Regions from separate parts of the Bradyrhizobium sp. sBnM-33 genome, predicted to be linked through region 1. Evidence: predicted binding sites of a transcription regulator. Region 1 holds the regulator's gene; each other region holds the start of a gene.

Region 1 (5,658 bases):
CAAGACGGTGCCGCCGGTTTTGAAGGAGGCGGCCTACGGCGTCGGCTGCACCACCTGGGAAGTCGTCCGCAACGTCGTGATCCCCTATACCCGGGTCGGCGTGATCGGCGGCATCATGCTGGCGCTCGGCCGCGCGCTCGGCGAGACCATGGCGGTCACCTTCATCATCGGCAATTCGTTCAAGATCCAGTCCTCGCTCTTCGCGCCCGGCACCACGATCTCTGCTGCGATCGCTTCCGAATTCGCCGAGAGCGACGGCCTGCACCAGTCCGGCCTGATCCTGCTCGGCCTGTTGCTGTTCATTCTGACGTTCTTCGTTCTTGCTGCCGCAAGGCTGATGCTGATGCGGCTGGAACAGAAAGCGGGGAACTGAGATCATGAACCCGATTTACGTATCTCGCCGCCGCAACAACATCATCGTCAAGTACCTGTGCATGGGTGCCGCGCTGTTCGGCGTGACCTGGCTCGCTTTGATCCTGTTCACGCTGTTCTTCAATGGCCTTTCCGGCATCAATTTCGCCGTCTTCACTCAGGATACGCCGCCGCCCGGATCGACCGACGGCGGCCTGCGCAACGCCATCATCGGCTCGATCATCATGACCATGGTCGGGGTCGGCATTGGCGCGCCGCTCGGCCTGTTCGCCGGCACCTACCTCGCCGAATACGGCAAGCACGACAAGCTCACCTCGGTGATCCGTTTCATCAACGACATCCTGTTGAGTGCGCCCTCGATCATCATCGGCCTGTTCATCTACGGCGCCATCGTGGTGCCGATGGGCGGGTTCTCGGCGTTCGCCGGATGTCTCGCGCTCGCCGTGATCGTGATCCCCGTGGTGGTCCGCACCACCGAGGACATGCTGGGATTGGTTCCCAATCCCCTGCGGGAAGCGGCGTCCGCGCTCGGCATGCCGCGCTCGCTGGTGATCCGGCGCATCGCCTATCGTGCGGCGCGCGCTGGCCTGATCACCGGCGTCCTGCTCGCGACCGCCCGGGTCGCCGGCGAAACCGCGCCGCTCTTGTTCACCGCGCTCTCCAACCAGTTCTTCAGCCTGGATATGACCAAGACGATGGCGAACCTGCCGGTGACCATCAACAACTTCGTCCAGAGCCCCTATGCCTACTGGAAGCAACTCGCCTGGGCCGGTGCCCTGTTGATCACGCTCACCGTATTGGCCCTGAACATTGGCGCGCGCATTCTTGGCGCCGAGAGGATATCCAAATGACCGAACTCTCCGTATCCGTAAGTAACGCGAGCGGCCCAGTTCCGCAGGTGGCGCTGCCCGAGGCCGCACCCAAGGTGACCGCCCGCGGCCTGAACTTCTACTATGGCGAGCACCACGCGCTGAAGGACATCAATCTCACGCTCGGCACCCATCGCGTCACCGCCTTCATCGGCCCGTCCGGCTGCGGCAAATCCACGTTGCTGCGGATATTCAACCGGATGTATGATCTCTATCCGGGTCAGCGCGCCACCGGTCAGCTCTTGCTCGACCAGACCAACGTCCTCGACCCGAAGCTCGACCTCAATCTGCTGCGGGCCCGCGTCGGCATGGTGTTCCAAAAGCCGACGCCGTTCCCGATGACGATCTACGAGAATATCGCCTTCGGCATCCGTCTCTATGAGAAGATCTCGAAGTCCGAGATGGACGGCCGGGTCGAGAAGGCGCTGCGCGGCGGCGCGCTGTGGAACGAGGTCAAGGACAAGTTGAACGCCAGTGGCCTCTCGCTGTCCGGCGGTCAGCAGCAGCGGCTATGCATCGCGCGCACCGTTGCGGTCAGGCCCGAGGTGATCCTGTTCGACGAGCCCTGCTCGGCGCTCGATCCGATCTCGACCGCCAAGATCGAGGAACTGATTCAGGAACTGGCGGAGGACTACACCATCGCCATCGTCACCCATAATATGCAGCAGGCGGCGCGCGTCTCGGACAAGACCGCCTTCATGTATCTCGGCGAGCTGATCGAATTCGACGATACCAACAAGATTTTCACCTCGCCGCGCGATCGACGTACCCAGGACTACATCACGGGGCGGTTTGGTTAAGGAGATAACAGATGGCTTCTGAGCACACCGCCAAGGCATTCGACAGCGACCTTCAGGAATTGACGCGCCTGGTCGCCGAGATGGGCGGCCTGGCTGAGCGCATGATCACCGAATCCGTCGACGCGCTGGTCCGCCGCGACGTCGCGCTCGGCAAGCACGTCGTCGCCACCGACGTCGAGATCGACCGCCTGCAGCATCTGATCGAGGAGCGCGCGGTGCTGACCATCGCCCGCCGTCAGCCGATGGCGATCGATTTGCGCGAAATCGTCGGCTCGATGCGGGTTGCCACCGATCTGGAACGGATCGGCGACCTCGCCAAGAACATGGGCAAGCGCGTCGCGGCGCTGGAGAACGATTTCCAGCCGCTGAAGCTGATGCGCGGCCTCGAACACATGACCGACCTGGTACAATCGCAGGTCAAGTCGGTGCTGGACGCCTATGCCGCGCACGATCTGCCGGCGGCGATGGCGGTGTGGAAGGGCGACGAGGAAGTCGACGCCATCTGCACCTCGCTGTTCCGCGAACTCCTGACCTATATGATGGAAGATCCGCGCAACATCTCGTTCTGCATCCATCTGATGTTCTGCGCCAAGAACATCGAACGGATCGGCGATCACGCCACCAACATCGCCGAAACCGTGTTCTACATGATCGAGGGTCAGCAGATGCTCGACAAGCGCCCGAAGGGCGACATGACGACGTTTGCGACCACCGTACCCAACACTTGACATAGTGTTTTCCAGCGACGTGGAAACCGGTTCGCATGAAGAAAACGCGTCAAACAGAAGAGGCAAGAGCAGGATGAGCGCGCGCATAATGGTGGTCGAGGACGAGGAAGCGCTGACCACGCTGTTGCGCTACAACCTCGACGCAGAAGGCTACGAGGTCGAAACCGTCGGCCGCGGCGACGATGCGGATACACGGCTGAAAGAGCGCGTGCCCGATCTCGTCGTGCTCGATTGGATGCTGCCGGGGCTGTCGGGCATCGAGTTGTGCCGCCGCTTAAGGGCGCGCCCCGAAACCAAGCAATTGCCGATCATCATGCTGACCGCGCGCGGCGAGGAGAGCGAGCGCGTGCGCGGGCTTGCGACCGGCGCCGACGACTACATCGTCAAGCCGTTCTCGGTGCCGGAACTTTTGGCGCGGGTGAAGGGCCTGTTGCGGCGGGCAAGCCCCGAGCGGCTCGCCACCGTGCTGACCTATGGCGATATCGAACTCGATCGCGAAAAACGCCGCGTCGCGCGCTCGGGCCGTCAGATCGATCTCGGCCCGACCGAGTATCGCCTGCTGGAATTTTTCCTGGAGCATCCCGGCCGCGTCTTCAGCCGCGAGCAGTTGCTCGACAGCGTCTGGGGCCGCGACATCTATATCGACGAGCGCACCGTCGACGTCCACATCGGCCGCCTGCGCAAGCTGCTCAACCCCGGCCGCGAGCAGGACCCGATCCGCACCGTCCGCGGCGCGGGGTATGCGCTGGATGATAGGTTTGCGAAGGTGGAGCCGTAAGGCTCCATCGTTGTCCGCGCGAAAGCGGGGACTCTCTCATCGTCATTGCGAGCGAAGCGAAGCAATCCATCGTGCGGCAAAGCAAGTATGGATTGCTTCGCTACGCTCGCGATGACAGTGGAACGCGTAGCCCGGGTGGAGCGAAGCGCGACCCGGGGAATGTCAGCCCATCGCGAGATCGTCCCGGATTTCGCTTCGCTCTATCCGGGCTACGGCAAACCGCGACTTACCTTGTTGTCTTCGGTTGCTGACGCCGGCGGTCGGCCGCGGGCTGGTAGGCGATGCGCGAGTGATGGGCGCAATAGGGCAGGCCCGTGAGCGCTTTGCCGCCGCAGAAGAAGAATTCCGGGCTCGAGGGATCGCCGACCGGCCAGTGGCAGGTGGCCTCGTTCAGTTCGAGCAGCGACAGCCGCTGGCTCATCGGCACGACGTTGTCGAAGGCGATCGGATCTGGCTCCATCTCGACTTCGAAGGCGTGCGCGAGCGCGGTGTTGCCGCGCGAGACCGGGCGCGAAACCCGCATCATCGGTTGGGCGGGGCGTGCCTTGCGCTGCCGCGGGGCGGCCGAGGAGGGGCTCTTGGCGCGGCCGGAAAGGCCCAGCCGGTGCACTTTGCCGATCACGGCGTTTCGCGTCACATTTCCGAGTTCCGCGGCGATCTGGCTTGCCGACAATCCGGCTTCCCAGAGCTTCTTAAGCTGCTCGACGCGATCGTCGGACCAGGTCAAAACCGTCATCGTAATCTTCCCTTCGCATCGCGCCGGCCAATCGGGGCGGCGCTGGCGATGTCATCGTCTCAAAAATCCCTGCGGTCAGAATCCCTTAGCCCTCGCCGGGCGCGCTAACCGCGCCCGAACGTTTACGCCTGCACAAAAGGACTCCAGGGATCAGAACTGCCGCACGAGATGTCGTATCCGACAGCCCAAACGCTACAATATGGCGTGACTCCGGCGCAAGAGTCCGGGCCCGAGCGTCCACATGTTCTGACATCTAGGCATTTCACTGCGTGGTTTCCACCACACCGCAATCCTACGGATTTCAGCCCCTTGCACGGCAGGAAAGGCCGTTCCGTGGCGTGTTGACAGCGCTCCCCGCCCACATAGAATGCCTCTCACGTGCCGCCCTTAAGAGGCGGCACGTTTCGTTTTCGCAAGACCGGCTGTTGCCGCGTTCGCGCCAATGCACGCCCGCGGCAGGTCTCAAAGGCAGGTCTCAAACCTCAGTGATTGCCATGACCAATAGCGCCACGTCGCATCTGCTCCCCGTCTTCGCCAGGGTCGATCTCGGCTTCGAACGCGGCGAAGGCTGCTGGCTGACCTCCACCAATGGCGAGCGTTATCTCGACTTCACCTCAGGCGTCGCGGTGAATGCGCTCGGTCACTGCCATCCGCACCTGATCAAGGCGTTGCAGGAACAGTCGACGAAGCTCTGGCACATGTCGAACCTGTTCAAGTCGCCCGATGGCGAAAAGCTCGCCGCGCGGCTCTGCGAGCAGAGCTTTGCCGACCTGGTGTTCTTCTGCAATTCCGGCGCGGAGGCGATGGAAGGCGTGATCAAGGTCGTGCGCCGCTATCAATTCTCCAAGGGCCATCCTGAACGCTATCGCCTCATCACCTTCGAGGGCGCGTTCCACGGCCGCACGTTGGGCACGCTGGCGGCCACCGGCTCCGCGAAATATCTCGAAGGCTTTGGGCCGCCGATGGACGGTTTCGACCAGGTGCCGCATGGCGATCTCGAAGCGGTCAAGAAAGCGATCGGCCCGCAGACCGCCGGCATCCTGATCGAGCCGGTGCAGGGCGAGGGCGGCGTGCGCTCGGCGCCGCAGTCTTTCTTCAAGGCGCTGCGCCAGCTCTGCGACGAGAAGGGCCTGTTGCTCGCGTTCGATGAGGTGCAGACCGGCATGGGCCGCACCGGCGATCTCTTCGCCTACAGGCGCGTCGGCGTGACGCCGGATGTGATGTCGCTGGCAAAGGCGCTGGGCGGCGGTTTCCCGATCGGCGCGGTGCTGGCGACGGCGGAAGCAGCAAGCGGCATGACGCCGGGCTCGCACGGCTCGACCTTCGGCGGCAATCCGCTGGCGATCGCTGCCGCCAACGCCGTGCTCGACGTGAT
Region 2 (5,658 bases), 3.9 Mb from region 1:
TCCGTGCCTGGACATTGCACGCACCGGTCCATTGCGCGACAAACTGCGCCTGCAACCCGTTTTGAATGTGCAATGCTTGCTGTTGAAGGCACCGACGTTGCCCTCAATCATAGGATTTCGGCACGTCTATCTGGCGCTGATCGACTGAACTCTAACTCTCTTTCCACGCTCCCGAAAGAGCGGAGAGCCAGGTCCAGAATGTGCACAAAAGCGGGCATTTGGCCGCCTCCACGGATTCATGAGTTCCGCATGGGGGCAAAGCCAACGGATCGCGCGGACGCGCGCCCGATGACAGGCTCCGCGTGCCCACCATAACCACCGGTGGCGATGGGCGCTTTGCTTTGCCCACCCTACGCAGCTAGCTAGTTTCATGATCTTTCGATTGGGACGGGAGTTGCGGCACGACGCGAGTATGTGCCACGTTCGCCATAGCCGGGGCGATGCCTGCTTCGCGGGCATGCCGGCCGAGGCTCCTGTCACACCATGATCGGCCTACAAGGCCTTGGTCCGCCTAAGCAGCCACCAGGTCAGTGCTCCCGCGGCGATCACCAGCAGAAGCGCATACCAGGTGCCGCCGTCGCCGGTCTGGAATGGCATGTCCTTGGTGTTCATGCCGAAGAAGCCGGTGACCAGCGTCGAAGGCAGCATGCACGCGGTCAGGACCGATAGCGTGAACAGGCGTCGGTTGGTGATCGCCGTCATGCGGCCGGCGATCTCGTCCTGCAGCAGCCGCGCGCGCTCATAGATCGCGCTGAACTCGTAGTCGAGCGCATCGAACTTCTGCGCAAGCTTGCGCATCGCCGATAGCAGGGTTTCCGATTCAACGTCCTCGCGCGTCTCCATGCGATGAAACAGCGCACGGATCTGCGACAGCTGCCGCCGCGTGCGGATCGCCTGCAGGCGCACGCGGCCAAGCCGCAATCGCTCATCGTCGATCTCATCGTGCAGTACATGATTCTCAACGATGTCGAGTTCGTCCCCGAGGCTCGCCGAGTAGCGTCCGATCACATCGGCGAACTGGTCGACGATCGCATCGAACAGTGACACCGGGGTGGGAAACTTGCGGCCGCTATCGAGCGCACGCCGCGTCAGCTCGATCGCGCGCAGCGGCTTGCGCCGAGCCGTGATCATCAGCTTTGACGATATCGCAAAGTGCACCCGCAGGAGATCGTCGCCCTCCTGCATGAACTCCTGGTGCAGGTCGGGCAAAACGCCGGCGATCTCCTCGTCGAAAATATCGAGGCGGATATGCTCGTCGGCATCTAGCAAGGTCTCGCGCGCAACATCGGACAGCGGCGCACTGGCGAGCCAGTCGTGGCAGCGACGGTTGGACAGATTGAAATGCAGCCACAGCCAGCCGTGCGGATCGGCGAGTTCCGCATCGAGGTTGGCGACGTCGAGCTTCGTCGCGGAACCGTCGCCCGCAAAGCGATAGGCGGAGATGATGCCGATGTCGGCGAGGGGCTGGTCCATCTGCTAACCCGTTGCTGGTGCGAAGCAGGCAATGCGTCAACGCAGTGACAAGCTGATGGCGACTACACCCCATCGAAGCTCTGGAAACAAGGCGTTGATTCAATCGGGCAATTCGTCCGGCCGCTCGTCCCCGGAACGCAGCGTTCGTAGGGTGTGCAAAGCGAAGCGTGCCCACCATCACGAGCGGAGTATAGATGGTGGGCACGGCGCGAGCGCCTTTGCCCACCCTACGCGATCATTCCGCCGCCAACTGGCGCGGTGCCGGCGGCGGGTTGGCGAGATCGGCGGTGAGTTGCGCGTGGCGCGCATTGGCGTCCGCGACCGCCTTTTCCTTGATTGGACCGTAACCGCGGATGCGGTCGGGCAAGGACAGGAGTTCGACGGCAGTGTCGTGCGTGATCGGCGACAGCGCGCCGAGCACGGTGGCGACGTCCTTCTCGTAAGCCACAATCAGGTCGCGTTCGAGCTTGCGGTCGGCGCTGTAGCCAAAAATGTCGAACGGCGTGCCGCGGAGGAAGCGCAGCCTTGTCAATGTTCGGAACACTGGCATCATCCACGCGCCGAAGGCGCGCTTCTTCGGCCGGCCGAGCGCGTCGAGCCCTCCGCCGAGGATCGGCGGCGCCAGGTTGAAGTTGAACTTGAAGTCGCCTTCGAACTGGTCGCGGAGCTGCTTTTCGAAGCGGCCATCGGTGAACAGCCGTGCGACTTCGTACTCGTCCTTGTAGGCGAGCAGCTTTGCGTAGTTGATCGCAACTGCGCGCGGCAAGGCCTCGCCATAACCGCCGTCGATCGCCGCATCGCGCACGCGCTTCACGAGAGCCCGATAGCGCTCGGCGAGCGCGGCATTTTGATAATCGGTCAAGAAGGCGCTGCGATGGGCGATGATCTCGTCGAGCGTCATCGCCTCCAGCGTCTTCGCGACCACCGGCTCGTCCTGGCCCTTCATCATGGCCTCGATCCGCGCCGGATCGGCGGCGGCGAGACGGCCGAGCTGGAAGGCCTGCGTGTTCATCTTGATCGAGACGCCGTTGACCTCGATCGCCTGCAGAATCGCCTTCGCCGACAGCGGCAGCAGCCCCTTCTGATAGGCGTAGCCCAGCATCATGATGTTGGTGGCGATGGAGTCACCGAGGAGAGCCTCGGCGGGCTTGGTGAAGTCGTAGAAAGAAGAGTCCTTGCGCAGCTCGGTCTCCAGCACGTGGTTGACCTTGCGGCTCTGGAAGTTGAAGTCGCGGTTGAGGATGAAGTCGGCGGTCGGAATCACGTGCGTATTGATCACGCCGACGGTGCGGCTGGCTTCGCAAAGCGTGATGGTGTCCTTGGCGGCCGCCACCACCTCGTCGGCGGCCATCACCAGATCGGCGGTGCCGGTGACGATGCGCGAACAGGTGACGTCGGCGGTGTGCTCCGAGAGTCGGACATGACTCAGCACCGCGCCGCCCTTCTGCGCGAGACCGGACATGTCGAGGATCATGCTGGCCTTGCCTTCGATATGCGCGGCCATGCCGAGCAGCGCGCCGATGGTCAAGACGCCGGTGCCGCCGACGCCGCCGACTGCGATGTTATACGGCCGCTCCAGCGAGGGCTGTGACGTGGGCTCCGGTAGATCGCCGATGTCGCCAAGACCTGTACCATCAAGGCTGGCCGGCGCGCGGCGGCGCGGCTTGCCGCCGTCGATGGTGACGAAGGACGGGCAAAAGCCCTTGAGACACGAATAGTCCTTGTTGCAGGTCGACTGGTTGATGGTGCGCTTGCGCCCCATCTCGGTCTCTAGCGGCTCGACCGAAATGCAGTTCGACTGCACCGAGCAATCGCCGCAGCCCTCGCACACCGCCGGATTGATCATGACGCGGCGCGCCGGGTCTTCCATCAGGCCGCGCTTGCGTCTGCGGCGCTTTTCGGCGGCGCAGGTCTGCACGAAGACGATCGCCGAGGTGCCCTTCAGCGTGCGGCAGGTCCTCTGGACAGCGTCGAGTTCGTCGCGATGCGCCGTCTTGACGCCGGGCGCGATCTCGGACGCCGGATAGGCGTCAGGATTTTCCGAGACCAGATAGATGTTGCGGATGCCCTCCGAGTGGAGCTGGAAGGTGATCTGCTGCGGCGACAATTCGCCGTCGACATGCTGGCCGCCGGTCATCGCGGTCGCGTCGTTATAGAGGATCTTGTAGGTGATGTTGGCGCCGGAGGCGATCGCCTGGCGGATCGCGAGGCTGCCGGAGTGGAAGTAGGTGCCGTCGCCGAGATTGGCGAACACGTGCTCTTCCTTGGTGAAGGGAGCGACGCCGACCCACGGCACGCCCTCGCCTCCCATATGGGTGTAGGTCTCGGTCGAGCGATCCATCCACAGCGCCATGAAGTGACAGCCGATGCCGGCGAAGGCGCGGCTGCCTTCCGGCACCTTGGTCGAGGTGTTGTGGGGGCAGCCCGAGCAGAAATACGGCGTGCGGGTGATCGGGGCGACCGCCTGCATCTGGGTCGCCTGACGGCCGTTGAACCAGTCGGCCTTGGCGCGCAGCATCGCTGCGATTTCAGGATTGAGATTAAGTCGAAGCAGCCGCTCGGTCAGTGAGCTCGCCAGTGAGGCGACAGAAAGTTCAGCGGCGAAGGTGAGAAACCGTTTGTCGTGGTCGTCCATCTTGCCGACGATGCGCGGCCGGACGTCGTCGCGCCAGTTGAACAGCTCCTGCTTGACCTGATTCTCGACGATCTCGCGGCGCTCTTCGACGATGAAGATTTCCTCGAGGCCGACGGCGAAATTGCGCACGCCTTCCGGCTCCAGCGGCCAGGGCATCCCGATCTTGTAGAGACGGAGCCCGATCTTGGCCGCGACCTCTTCGGTGATGCCGAGTTCGCGCAGCGCCTGACGGATGTCCTCGTAGCTCTTGCCGGACGCCATGATGCCGTAACGGGCATTCGGCGAATCCATGGTGATGCGGTTGATCTTGTTGGCGCGGGCGAAGGCGATCGCCGCATAGCCCTTGTAGTCCTGCAGGCGCAGGTCCTGCGCATAGCGATCGTCGGGCCAGCGCAGATTGAGGCCGCCCGGCGGCATCTCGAAATCGGTCGGGATCGCGAACGGCGTCATCTCGTCGGTAAGATCGATCTCGGCGGTAGTCTCTACCGTCTCGGTGATCACCTTCATGCCGACCCAGCAGCCGGAATAGCGCGACATTGCGATGCCCAGCAGGCCCATCTCGATCATTTCATGGATGCTGGAAGGATAGAGGTAAGGCATCAGCGCCGAGATGAAGGCGTGGTCCGACTGATGCGGCACGGTCGAGGACTTCGCACCGTGATCGTCGCCGGCGAGACAGAGCACCCCGCCGTGCTTCGCCGAGCCGGCCGTGTTGCCGTGCCGGAACACGTCGCCGCAGCGGTCGACGCCGGGGCCCTTGCCGTACCAGATGCCGACCACGCCATCATATTTGGCGCCGGGCGAAAGGTTGAGCTGCTGCGAACCCCAGATCGCGGTGGCGGCGAGGTCCTCGTTCACGCCAGGCTGAAACTTGATGTTGTATTGTTCGAGGTGCTTGCGGGCGGCGAAGAGTTGCTGGTCATAGCCGCCGAGCGGTGAGCCGCGGTAGCCGGAAATGAAGCCAGCGGTGTTCAGTCCCGCGGCGCGGTCGCGGCGGATTTGCGCCATCGGCAGGCGGACCAGCGCCTGGATGCCGGTCAGGAAGATGTGGCCGGAGCCTTGCGTGTACTTCTGATCGAGACTGATCGGACCCTGGTTGATTCCCATGCAGCAGCCCTCTTTGGCCTTAGCCTTGATCGCGACGACTGCTTTTTTAGCTAGTCATCTGAACTCATTAGAACCAGTCTATGTCGAATTTTTCCGCGGGCGCACCATTAATCTCGCCTTCTGAGCCGTGCCTTCAAAAATCGCAACTTCGTGCCGGGAAGAGCGGCAGCCCTTTTCGGTTTGTGTCGTCCGGAAGCCTCGGCGCGAAACGGCATGACGCCCCCTCTCGATCCGCTTTCGCGCTATAACGCCTTGGGAGGCCAGATGGTGCAGGGACTACGCCGGATCATGCGGACGATTCTTGCCGGCGTGCTTTTGTGCACTGCGTTCGCTGTTGGCGAAGGACATGCCCAGTCCAGCGAGCAACGAAGGCCCGAGCCGGCGCCTGAGGACATCGCGCGCGGCAAGGCGCTGACCGAAGCCGGCGACTGCGCAAGCTGCCA
Region 3 (5,658 bases), 370 kb from region 1:
CCGGCGGTGGTCGATCTCGCCGCGATGCGCAACGCGATGCAGGCGCTCGGCGGCGATGCCGAGAAGATCAACCCGCTGGTCCCGGTCGATCTCGTCATCGATCACTCCGTCATCGTCAACTTTTTCGGTGACAACAAGGCGTTCGGCAAGAACGTCGTCGAGGAATACAAGCAGAACCAGGAACGCTACGAGTTCCTGAAGTGGGGCCAAAAGGCGTTCTCGAATTTCTCCGTCGTGCCGCCCGGCACAGGCATCTGCCACCAGGTCAATCTCGAATATCTCGCGCAGACGGTGTGGACCAAGAAGGAGAAGATGACGGTCGGCAAGAAGACCGGCACCTTCGAGGTCGCCTATCCGGATTCGCTGGTTGGTACCGATTCGCACACCACCATGGTCAACGGCCTTGCCGTGCTCGGCTGGGGCGTCGGCGGCATCGAGGCGGAGGCCTGCATGCTCGGCCAGCCGCTGTCGATGCTGCTGCCGGAAGTCGTCGGCTTCAAGCTGAAGGGCCAGCTCAAGGAAGGCGTCACCGCGACTGACCTCGTGCTGACCGTGACGCAGATGCTGCGCAAGCAGGGCGTGGTCGGCAAGTTCGTCGAGTTCTTCGGCCCCGGCCTCGACTATCTCTCGGTCGCGGACAAGGCGACGATCGGCAACATGGCGCCGGAATATGGCGCGACCTGCGGCTTCTTCCCGGTCGATGCCGCGACCATCGATTATCTCAAGACCTCGGGCCGCAAGGCCGACCGCGTCGCGCTGGTGGCGGCCTACGCCAAGGCGCAGGGCCTGTTCCGCACGGCGAAATCGGCCGACCCGGTGTTCACGGAAACCCTGACGCTCGATCTCAAAGACGTCGTGCCGTCGATGGCGGGTCCGAAGCGCCCCGAGGGCCGCGTCGCGCTGCCCTCGGTTTCCACCGGCTTCGCGACCGCGCTCGCCAGCGAGTACAAGAAGCCCGACGCGGCTGCGACGCGCTATCCGGTTGAGGGCCGGGATTTCGATCTCGGCCATGGCGACGTCGTGATCGCCGCGATCACCTCGTGCACCAACACCTCCAACCCGAGCGTGTTGATCGGCGCGGGCCTGCTGGCGCGCAACGCCGCCGCCAAGGGGCTGACGGCCAAGCCGTGGGTGAAGACCTCGCTCGCTCCGGGCAGCCAGGTGGTTGCGGAATATCTGGCCAATTCCGGCCTGCAGAAGGATCTCGACAAGGTCGGCTTCAACCTGGTCGGCTTCGGCTGCACCACCTGCATCGGCAATTCCGGCCCGCTGCCGGAGGAAATTTCAAAGTCGATCAACGACAACGGCATCGTTGCCGCGGCCGTGCTGTCGGGTAACCGCAATTTCGAAGGCCGCGTCTCGCCGGATGTGCAGGCGAACTATCTGGCTTCGCCGCCGTTGGTTGTCGCCTATGCGCTGGCCGGCACGGTGACCAAGGATCTCGCGGTCGAGCCGATTGGCACCGGCAAGGACGGCAAGCCGGTGTACCTGAAGGACATCTGGCCGACCACGAAGGAGATCAACGCCTTCATGAAGAAGTTCGTGACAGCGACGATTTTCAAGAAGAAGTACGCCGACGTGTTCAAGGGCGATACCAACTGGCGCAAGATCAAGACGGTCGAGAGCGAGACCTACCGCTGGAATATGAGCTCGACCTATGTGCAGAACCCGCCCTATTTCGAGGGCATGAAGAAGCAGCCCGAGCCGATCGCGGACGTCGTCGATGCGCGGATTCTGGCGCTGTTCGGCGACAAGATCACCACCGACCACATCTCGCCGGCTGGCTCGATCAAGCTGACTTCGCCGGCCGGCAAATTCCTCAGCGAGCACCAGGTGCGACCCGCCGACTTCAACCAGTACGGCACGCGGCGCGGCAACCACGAGATCATGATGCGCGGCACGTTCGCCAATATCCGCATCAAGAACTTCATGCTGAAGGGCGCCGACGGCAATATTCCGGAAGGCGGCCTCACCAAGCACTGGCCCGACGGTGAGCAGATGCCGATCTACGACGCCGCGATGAAGTACCAGGCGGAGGGCGTGCCGCTGGTGGTGTTCGCCGGCGCCGAATACGGCAACGGCTCCTCACGCGACTGGGCCGCGAAGGGCACCCGTCTGCTCGGTGTCCGCGCCGTGATCTGCCAGAGCTTCGAGCGCATCCATCGCTCCAACCTGGTCGGCATGGGCGTGTTGCCGCTGACCTTCGAAGACGGCACGTCGTGGACATCGCTCGGCCTCAAGGGCGACGAGACGGTGACGATTCGCGGGCTCCAGGGTGATTTGAAGCCGCGCCAAACCCTGACGGCCGAGATCGTGTCCGGCGACGGTTCGCTGCAGCGCGTGCCGCTGCTCTGCCGCATCGACACCCTCGATGAGCTCGAGTACTACCGAAACGGCGGCATTCTGCATTATGTGCTGCGCAAACTCGCGGCTTAACGCGGATTTGTGATCGATGCCTCACTTCGAAGTGAGTAGCGAGCAAGAAGAAGGCGGCCTATGACAAGGCCGCTTTCGCGCGTCTGGGGCACGCCTTTGGGATATCAAATCATGCCCCGTACATATACGGATGGAAAACGCTACGCCCGGTCCGCACGATGACAGCGATGATGGCCTACAACAGCATATCGCGATGGTCCGGTGCGCTCGGCGTCTGCGCGATCATAGCCATCATCCGCCCTGCTCATGCCGAACCGCGTGCCGTGGTCGAATTGTTCACCTCGCAAGGCTGTTCGTCGTGTCCGCCGGCCGACCAGATCGTCGGCGAACTCGCCAAGGATCCGTCCATCATCGCGCTGAGCATGCCCATCGACTACTGGGATTATCTTGGCTGGAAGGACACGCTGGCGGATTCGCGTTTTAGCGCGCGTCAGAAGGCCTATTCGCATGTGCGTGGCGACCGTAACCTCTACACGCCGCAGATGATCGTCAATGGCTCGGCGCAGGTGATCGGCAGCGATCGCGCCGCCATCGAAGGGGCCATCAAGAATACCGGCAAGACTGAAGGCGTGATGTCGGTGCCGGTGAAGATGACGTTGTCGGGCAAACTGCTCAACGTCTCAGTAGAGGCGAGCAAGGTGCCGACGGCGGGCCGCGGCGAAGTCTGGATCTGCTCGGTCTCAAAGGCGGTGCCGATCTCGATCGGGCGCGGCGAGAATCGCGGCCAACAACTCACCTACTACAACGTGGTACGCAACCTCGTGAAGGTCGGCGACTGGAACGGCGGTTCGGGCAGCTGGACCATTCCGCTTGAAAATATTTCCCGCGACGGCGTGGACGCTGCGGTCGTCTACGTCCAGGACGGCAGTCGCGACAAGCCGGGCGCGATGCTCGGCGCCGCCATGACGGCGCTGCGCTGATTAGCTCCATCCCGGGCTATGAGGCCTAACTTTCCTGTCACCTTGAACCAGCTTCGCATAATCGGCGAAGTCAGAGCCGCGCGACATTTGCGAGAGCAGTCCCCAAAAACGAAAAAGGACCAACTTTCGTTGGCCCAGTATCGGGATTAACTCCCTCTGCGAACAGGCCCGATCCCGACGGCCCCGGGGGGCTGGGGGCTGAGGAATCCGGAACCGAAAGGACCGGGCCAACGCAGGATTTTCTTTTCGCAATCTAGCGGGGCGGACGGTTGGCAGAAGTAGGGCAGCAATAAGATTCCGCTAACGATCCCGTGAATCGATATTTCCGGCTGATACCGGGCATTCGCCGCGGTTTCCTTCGTATTTACAACCCCCTTGCGGCGCCCTGCGGTTAGCGCAATCATGTAAATTGGATGACAGGAGGCCGCTCCATGACTCTGATTTCGGAGGAGACCGATCCAAGCGATAGCCGCGCAGTGGCGCGCGTCGCCACTGCGAGCCCGCCGCCGAATCGCGTCACGTTCAATCGCCTCGAACTCAACCGTATCCTCAATCTGTATGGGCGCATGGTCGCCGACGGCGAGTGGCGCGACTACGCCATCGACTTTCTGAAAGACCGCGCGGTGTTCTCCGTATTTCGCCGCGCTTCCGAAGTTCCGATCTATCGCATCGAGAAAGATCCGCGGCTTGCGCGCAAGCAGGGCATGTACAGCGTGATCTCGGCGACCGGACTGATCCTGCGCCGCGGCCACGAACTCGAACGCGTGCTGCTGGTGATCGACCGCAAGCTGGCGGTGGTTTGACGAGCGGTTCGTAGCCCGGATGTAGCGCAGCGAAATCCGGGGCAGGTTTATCCGGCTGTGAGATTCCCGGATTGCGCTTCGCTCCATCCGGGCTACGAATTCACGCCATCCGTCGGCAGCGTCGTTGCGCCCTCACCCAGCGCGCGCTGCATCATGACCGTGTCGAGCCAGCGGCCGAACTTGAAGCCGACGCTGGGATGCGTCCCGATCATCTGGAAACCGCACTTGGCGTGAACGCCGATCGAGCCGGCATTGGCGGAGTCGCCGATGACCGCGATCATCTGCCGGTAGCCGCGCGCCTCGCATTCGGCGATCAGCCGCTTCATCAGTTGCAGGCCGATGCCGCGCCGGTGTGTGGCCGGTTTCAAATAGATCGAATTCTCCACCGTGAAGCGGTAGGCCGGCCGTGGCCGGTATGGGCCGGCATAGGCGTATCCGATCACCTGGCCTTCGACGGCGGCGACCAAATAGGGAAAGCCGCCATCCGACAGGGCTCTGAACCGCCGGGTCACCTCGGCGAGGTCGGGCGAAACGAGTTCGAACGTGGCGGTGCCGTAGCGCACCGCGTGCTCATAGATCTCGGTGATGGCGGGGAGGTCGGCCTCGGTGGCGGGCCGGATTTCGGGAGCGGACATGGCAAAAAGATACCAGCAGACAAATCTCGATCAACGGTCTTTCCGCCATGCCCCGGATCAAGCCCGGGCATGGCACTGAGTAAAAGAAAAGCCCCGGCGCGAGGCCGGGGCTTCAGCTCTTGAACCTGGGTCCGGCAGCGGCTAGTCGCGCTGGCCGAGGAGCTGCAGGAGCAGCGTGAACAGGTTGATGAAGTTCAGGTAGAGCGACAGTGCACCGGTAATCGCCGCACGCTCTTCAACGTCAGCGCCTCCCGAAGCGTAGCCATAGATGTACTCGTTCTTCAGCCGCTGGGTATCCCAGGCGGTGAGGCCCGCGAACACCAGCACGCCGACCACCGAGACGATGAACTGCAGCATCGAGCTCGCCAGGAACAGGTTGACCAGGCTCGCGATGATGACGCCGATCAGACCCATGAACAGGAACGACCCCATGCCGCTCATGTCACGCTTGGTGGTGTAGCCGTAGAGGCTCAGTGCGCCGAAAGTCGCCGCGGTGATGAAGAACACCCGCACGATCGAGGTGTGCGTATACACCAGGAAGATCGACGATAGCGAAATGCCCATCAGCGCCGAGAACACCCAGAACAGCATCTGGGCGGTCGCGGGCCGCAGCCGGTTGATGCCGGCCGAGATCGCAAACACCATCACCAGCGGCGCGAGAATGAACAGCCACTTCAGCGGGCTGACATACATCGCGTAGCCGAACGGCGTCAGGAAGGCGTTACCGAACCGGGCGGCGGCGCCGGCCTGGTCGGTGGTCACGGCGGCCATGTAGACGCCGAGCGCCGCAAGGCCGGTGATGGCCAGGCCGATGCTCATGTAGTTGTAGATGCGCAGCATGTAGGCGCGCAGACCGGCATCGAC
Region 4 (5,658 bases), 3.9 Mb from region 1:
AGGATCACCACGGTCTTGTCCTTTTCCGCCTGGTCGAATGCCGCATGCAGGGCGTTGAGCATGGCAAGCGACATCACATTGGCCTTGCCGTCGTCGATCACGATGGTGCCGACCGGGCCGGAACGGGAATAGGTTGCGAGATCATACATGGGCGGTCTCCCCTTGTTCATAAGCATCCAGTGGATACTTCTGCAGGCCACATCGCGGCGCAAGCGATTTTTCCGGACTCGGAATGCATGCAGGCATCCACTGGATGCATATGTGGGCGAGGATCAGCCACAGCCTACCGTCGTCACCCGCGAAGGCGGGTGACCCAGTATTCCAGAGACGGTAGCGATAGACGAAGAGGCCGCGGCGTACTGGGTCTCCCGCTTTCGCGGAGGACGACAGCGGAGGGCTGGCGCAAAAGCGAGTCCGCCTACGCCTTCTTCTTCACGTCCTTGACGTTGGAGAAGTTGATGCCTTCGGCCCGCTCCCTGGTATAGCCCAGGTAAAACTCATTCTTGGCCATGAACACGGGATCGCCGTCGACGTCGTCGGCGATGCCCGAACCGTTTGCCGCGATGAAAGCATCGAGCTTCTTGCGGTCGTCGGACGAGACCCAGCGAGCGAGCTGGAATTCCGAAACCTCGAATTCCACCGGCAGCGAATATTCCGCGTCTAACCGCGCCTTCAGCACGTCGAGCTGCAGCGGACCGACGACGCCGACCAGCGCCGGTGCGCCGTCGCGGGGCCGGAACACCTGCACCACGCCCTCCTCCGACATCTGCTGCAGCGCCTCTTTCAGCTTCTTCGCCTTCATCGCATCCGTCAGCCGCACGCGGCGGACGATTTCCGGCGCGAAACTCGGGACGCCAACGAAGGTGATGTCCTCGCCTTCGGTCAGCGTGTCGCCGATCCGCAAAGTGCCGTGGTTCGGAATGCCGACGACATCGCCGGCAAAGGCTTCATCGGCCACCGAGCGGTCCTGTGCGAAGAAGAACTGCGGCGAGGACAGCGACATGTTTTTGCCGGTCCGCACCAGCTTCGCCTTCATGCCGCGGCTGAGCTTGCCGGAGCACAGCCGCGCGAACGCGATACGGTCGCGGTGGTTCGGATCCATATTGGCCTGGATCTTGAACACGAAGGCGCTCATGCGCGGTTCGGCGGCTTCGACCTTGCGCAAATTGCTGTCCTGCGCGCGGGGCGCTGGCGCGAACTTGCCAAGACCTTCCAGCAAGTCGCCGACGCCGAAATTGCGCAGCGCGCTGCCGAAATAGACCGGTGTCAGGTGGCCCTCGCGAAACGCCTCCAGCTCGAACGGCTTGCAGGCTTCCGACACCAGGGCGAGCTCATCCTTGATCTCGGCGACGTCGAGATTGGGGTTGCGGCCGGCGAGATCGGCGATATCGATCTGCTCAGTCGCGCCGGTCTTGGCACCGCCACCTTCGAGCAGGCGCACGCCGCCGTTCACGACGTCGTAGGTGCCGAGGAAATCGCGGCCGCGGCCGACCGGCCAGGTCATCGGCGTGGTGTCGAGCGCCAGAGTCTTCTCGATCTCATCCAGCAGTTCGAACGTGTCGCGGCTCTCGCGGTCCATCTTGTTGATAAAGGTGATGATCGGAATGTCGCGCAGCCGGCACACCTCGAACAGTTTTCGGGTGCGCGCCTCGATGCCCTTGGCGGCGTCGATCACCATGACGGCAGAATCGACAGCGGTCAGCGTGCGGTAGGTGTCTTCCGAGAAGTCTTCGTGGCCCGGCGTGTCCAGCAGGTTGAAGACGAGGCCTTCGAATTCGAACGTCATCACCGAGGTCACGACCGAAATGCCGCGCTCGCGCTCGATCTTCATCCAGTCGGAACGGGTGTTGCGCCGCTCGCCCTTGGCCTTGACCTGCCCCGCCAGATTGATAGCGCCGCCGAACAGCAGGAGCTTTTCGGTCAGCGTGGTCTTGCCGGCATCCGGGTGGGAGATGATCGCAAACGTGCGCCGCCGCGCCACTTCATCTGAGAGCGGCGAGCGGGACGGCGATTCGGCGGTGACGGCAATGTCGGACATGAGGCTCGAGCGTTTGGCAGGGAAAACCGGGCTAATCAAGCCTCATTTGGTGGTTGCGGACGCTGCTGGCCAGTCCCATATCGGCTGCGGAAGGACGACCTTCCGATTTCACAGCTCATCCGCGGGGACGACCCTGCCTGGTTCGGAGGGTTGTTATGGCTTGGATCGTGTTGTTCGTCGCCGGTCTCATGGAAGTGGGTTGGGCGATCGGCCTCAAATATACCGAGGGATTTACACGGCTCGTTCCATCCGTCCTGACGCTCGCCTGCATGGCAGGCAGTATCCTCCTGCTGGGTCTTGCCTTGAAAGCTCTGCCGATCGGAACCGCCTACGCGGTATGGACCGGCATCGGCGCGGTTGGAACAGCAATCCTGGGCATCGCGCTGTTCGGCGAGCCTGCGACCGCCGCCCGCCTCGCCTGCATCGGACTGATCGTCGCCGGTATTGTCGGGCTCAAGCTGGTCACCGGATCAGCGTAGCAACAACACCGCCCAATAGGTTAGCGCGGCGATAATCGCGGACGCCGGAATGGTGATTACCCAGGCGTAAACGATCGAGCTCGCCACGTTCCAGCGGACCGCCGAGACGCGCCGCGCCGCGCCGACCCCGACGATCGAGCCGGTAATGGTGTGAGTCGTTGATACGGGAACACCGAGATAGGTGGCCATGAACAGGGTCGCAGCTCCACCGGTTTCGGCGCAAAAGCCCTGCATCGGTGTCAGCTTGGTGATCCGCAGTCCCATGGTGCGGACGATCCGCCAGCCCCCCATCAACGTGCCGAGCCCCATCGCCGCCTGGCAGGAAATCACGACCCAGAACGGGATGGCAAAATCCGCCCCGAGGTAGCCCTGCGAATACAAAAGCACCGCGATGATGCCCATGGTCTTCTGCGCATCGTTGCCGCCATGGCCGAGCGAATAGAACGACGCCGAAACGAACTGCAGGATGCGGAAGGCGCGATCGACCGCAAACGGTGTCGAGCGCACCGACAGCCACGACACGATTGCGACCAGAACCAGCGCCAACAGGAATCCAACCAGCGGCGACAACACGATCGCCAAGAGCGTCTTGGACAGCCCGCTCCAGACCGCGGCCGAAATCCCGGCCTTCGCCACGCCGGCGCCGACCAGTCCGCCGATCAACGCGTGCGAACTCGACGATGGAATGCCGAGCCCCCAGGTAATCAGGTTCCAGACGATCGCGCCGATTAGCGCAGCGAAGATCACAGCCGCATCGACGACGTCCGGTTCGATGATTCCCTTGCCGATCGTATTGGCGACGTGCAGCCCAAAGAAGAGGAAGGCGATGAAATTGAAGAAGGCCGCCCAGAACACCGCATAATGCGGCCGCAACACGCGGGTCGATACAATCGTGGCGATCGAGTTGGCAGCGTCGTGCAGGCCGTTGAGGAAATCGAACAACAACGCGACGCCAATCAAGAAGACCAGAATTGGAAAAGCCAGGGTGGCATCCACTGAATTGGTCCTGCCCTATACCTGTTCGATCACGATCGAGTTGATCTCGTTGGCGACGTCGTCGAAGCGATCAGATACCTTTTCGAGATGCTTGTAGATCTCGGCGCCGACGACGAAATCCATCGAATTGCCGTTGCGGTGCTTTAGAAACAGCTCCTTCAACCCGATGTCGTGGAGATCGTCGATACGGCCCTCCAGTTTTCCGATTTCCTCCGTCATGGCGGTCAGCATTGCGACGTTACTCCCGATCGACTTCATCAGGGGAAGCGCGCGGCTGACCAGATTGGCGCACTCGACCAACAGCGTGGCTATCTCGCGCATCGGAGGCTCAAACGTTCGGACCTCGAACAGCACCACTGCCTTCGCGGTCTGCTGCATCTGGTCGATCGCGTCGTCCATCGACGTGATCAGGTTCTTGATGTCGCCGCGGTCGAACGGTGTAATGAAGGTGCGGCGGACCGCGGTCAGGACCTCGCGGGTGATGCCGTCGGCGTCGTTTTCGAACTGATTGACGCGCTGGCAGAATACCGGCGTCTCCTCGCCGCCGCGCATCATGTCCTGCAACGCCAGCGCGCCCTGCACGACCGTCTGGGCGTGGCTGGCAAATAAATCGAAAAACCGCTCCTCTTTGGGCAAAAAGGCACGAAACCAGCGCAGCATGGGTTTTTTTCCGTCGTTCAGAAACAGCCGCGGAGCGACCTGTCACAAAACTGTCATAGACTATTCGAGGGAAAAGCGCGCGACGGCGTGTCCCGGGAACCGGGTCCTCCACCGCTTTGTGGAGCTGAAAGCTGCGCTAAAACCCGCCGTTTTTAGAGAGATCGACGGAAATAATGCGCGATCTCGCCGATGATGCCGCGGCGGAACGTCAACACACAGGCCACGAAGATGACGCCCTGGATCACCGTCACCCATTGGCCGAAACCGGCCAGATATTGCTGCATGGCGATGATAACGAACGCCCCGACGACTGGGCCGAACACCGTGCCGAGGCCGCCGACCAGCGTCATCAGCACGATTTCGCCCGACATCGTCCAGTGCACGTCGGTGAGCGAGGCGTTCTGCGCCACGAACACCTTCAGCGAGCCGGCAAAGCCCGCGATGGTCCCCGAGAGGATGAAAGCGAGCAGCTTGTACTGGTCGGTCTTGTAGCCCAGCGAGATCGCGCGCGGCTCGTTCTCGCGGATCGCCTTCAGGACCTCGCCGAATGGCGAGTTGATGGTGCGATAGATCAGGAGGAAGCCGCCGAGGAATCCGGCGAGCACCACGTAATAGAGCACCGTAGGCTTGGAGAGATTGAATATTCCAAACAGGTAGCCCTGCGGAATGCCTTGGATGCCGTCCTCGCCATGCGTGAACGGCGCCTGCAGATAGATGAAATACAGGAGCTGCGAGAGCGCCAGTGTGATCATCGCAAAGTAGATACCCTGCCGCCGAATGGAGATGAAGCCGGTTACGACGGAGAGCGCGGCAGCACCGGCGGTGCCGATCACAATGCCGAGCTCGGGCGTAACGCCCCAGACCTTGAGCGCATGCGCTGAGCAGTAGCCCGCGGTTCCCAGGAACATCGCATGGCCGAACGACAGCAGGCCGCCATAGCCGATCAAGAGGTTGAACGCGCAGGCGAGCAGTGCGAAGCACAGCGCCTGCATCACGAAGAACGGGTAGATGCCCGTCAGCGGCACAACACCCAGCAGCACCGCCATCGCCGCGAACATAAGCATCTCGTCGCGCATCGCACGGGGCGTTACCGGCAGTGTATCGTCAGTCAATGCGCTCATGTCAGGCTGCCCGTCCCGTCAGTCCCGCTGGCTTCAACAGCAACACCAGCACCATCAGGACGAACACCACGGTGTTGGAAGCTTCGGGATAAAAATACTTGGTCAGTCCCTCGATCACGCCGAGCGCAAATCCGGTGATGATCGATCCCATGATCGATCCCATGCCGCCGATCACCACCACTGCGAACACTACGATGATCAGGTCCGCGCCCATCAACGGCCGCACCTGGTTGATCGGAGCCGACAACACGCCGGCCAGCGCCGCGAGGCCAACGCCAAGTCCATAGGTCAGCGTGATCATCCTGGGCACGTTGATGCCGAACGCGCGCACCAGGGTCGGATTTTCCGTCGCCGCACGCAGATT

What was found. Region 1 encodes PhoB, which activates phosphate uptake and scavenging genes when phosphate is short. Its sites were predicted from a motif close to TGTCATNNANCTGTCAT; they were not measured.
Region 2: RX328_RS21660 (CorA family divalent cation transporter) is a predicted target of PhoB. The motif match lies at 1,518-1,534, and genes of this name have one in related genera.
Region 3: RX328_RS01810 (DUF2794 domain-containing protein) is a predicted target of PhoB. The motif match lies at 3,759-3,775, and genes of this name have one in related genera.
Region 4: RX328_RS28445 (DUF47 domain-containing protein) is a predicted target of PhoB. The motif match lies at 4,214-4,230, and genes of this name have one in related genera.

What each region holds. Positions count from the first base shown of each region.
Region 1 covers NZ_CP136624.1:738,965-744,622, forward strand. The annotation lists gene pstC (phosphate ABC transporter permease subunit PstC) at 1-373, shown strand, start outside; gene pstA (phosphate ABC transporter permease PstA) at 378-1,223, shown strand; gene pstB (phosphate ABC transporter ATP-binding protein PstB) at 1,220-2,041, shown strand; gene phoU (phosphate signaling complex protein PhoU) at 2,053-2,769, shown strand; gene phoB (phosphate regulon transcriptional regulator PhoB) at 2,843-3,547, shown strand; gene RX328_RS03480 (GcrA family cell cycle regulator) at 3,774-4,283, opposite strand; gene RX328_RS03485 (aspartate aminotransferase family protein) at 4,778-5,658, shown strand, end outside.
Region 2 covers NZ_CP136624.1:4,673,182-4,678,839, reverse strand. The annotation lists gene RX328_RS21660 (CorA family divalent cation transporter) at 493-1,473, opposite strand; gene RX328_RS21655 (indolepyruvate ferredoxin oxidoreductase family protein) at 1,709-5,215, opposite strand; gene RX328_RS21650 (cytochrome c) at 5,504-5,658, shown strand, end outside.
Region 3 covers NZ_CP136624.1:369,498-375,155, forward strand. The annotation lists gene acnA (aconitate hydratase AcnA) at 1-2,436, shown strand, start outside; gene RX328_RS01805 (DUF1223 domain-containing protein) at 2,595-3,356, shown strand; gene RX328_RS01810 (DUF2794 domain-containing protein) at 3,788-4,159, shown strand; gene RX328_RS01815 (GNAT family N-acetyltransferase) at 4,252-4,794, opposite strand; gene RX328_RS01820 (Bax inhibitor-1/YccA family protein) at 4,936-5,658, opposite strand, start outside.
Region 4 covers NZ_CP136624.1:6,036,340-6,041,997, forward strand. The annotation lists gene RX328_RS28425 (crotonase/enoyl-CoA hydratase family protein) at 1-149, opposite strand, end outside; gene RX328_RS28430 (peptide chain release factor 3) at 419-2,038, opposite strand; gene sugE (quaternary ammonium compound efflux SMR transporter SugE) at 2,194-2,517, shown strand; gene RX328_RS28440 (inorganic phosphate transporter) at 2,509-3,513, opposite strand; gene RX328_RS28445 (DUF47 domain-containing protein) at 3,529-4,173, opposite strand; gene RX328_RS28450 (branched-chain amino acid ABC transporter permease) at 4,326-5,294, opposite strand; gene RX328_RS28455 (branched-chain amino acid ABC transporter permease) at 5,296-5,658, opposite strand, start outside.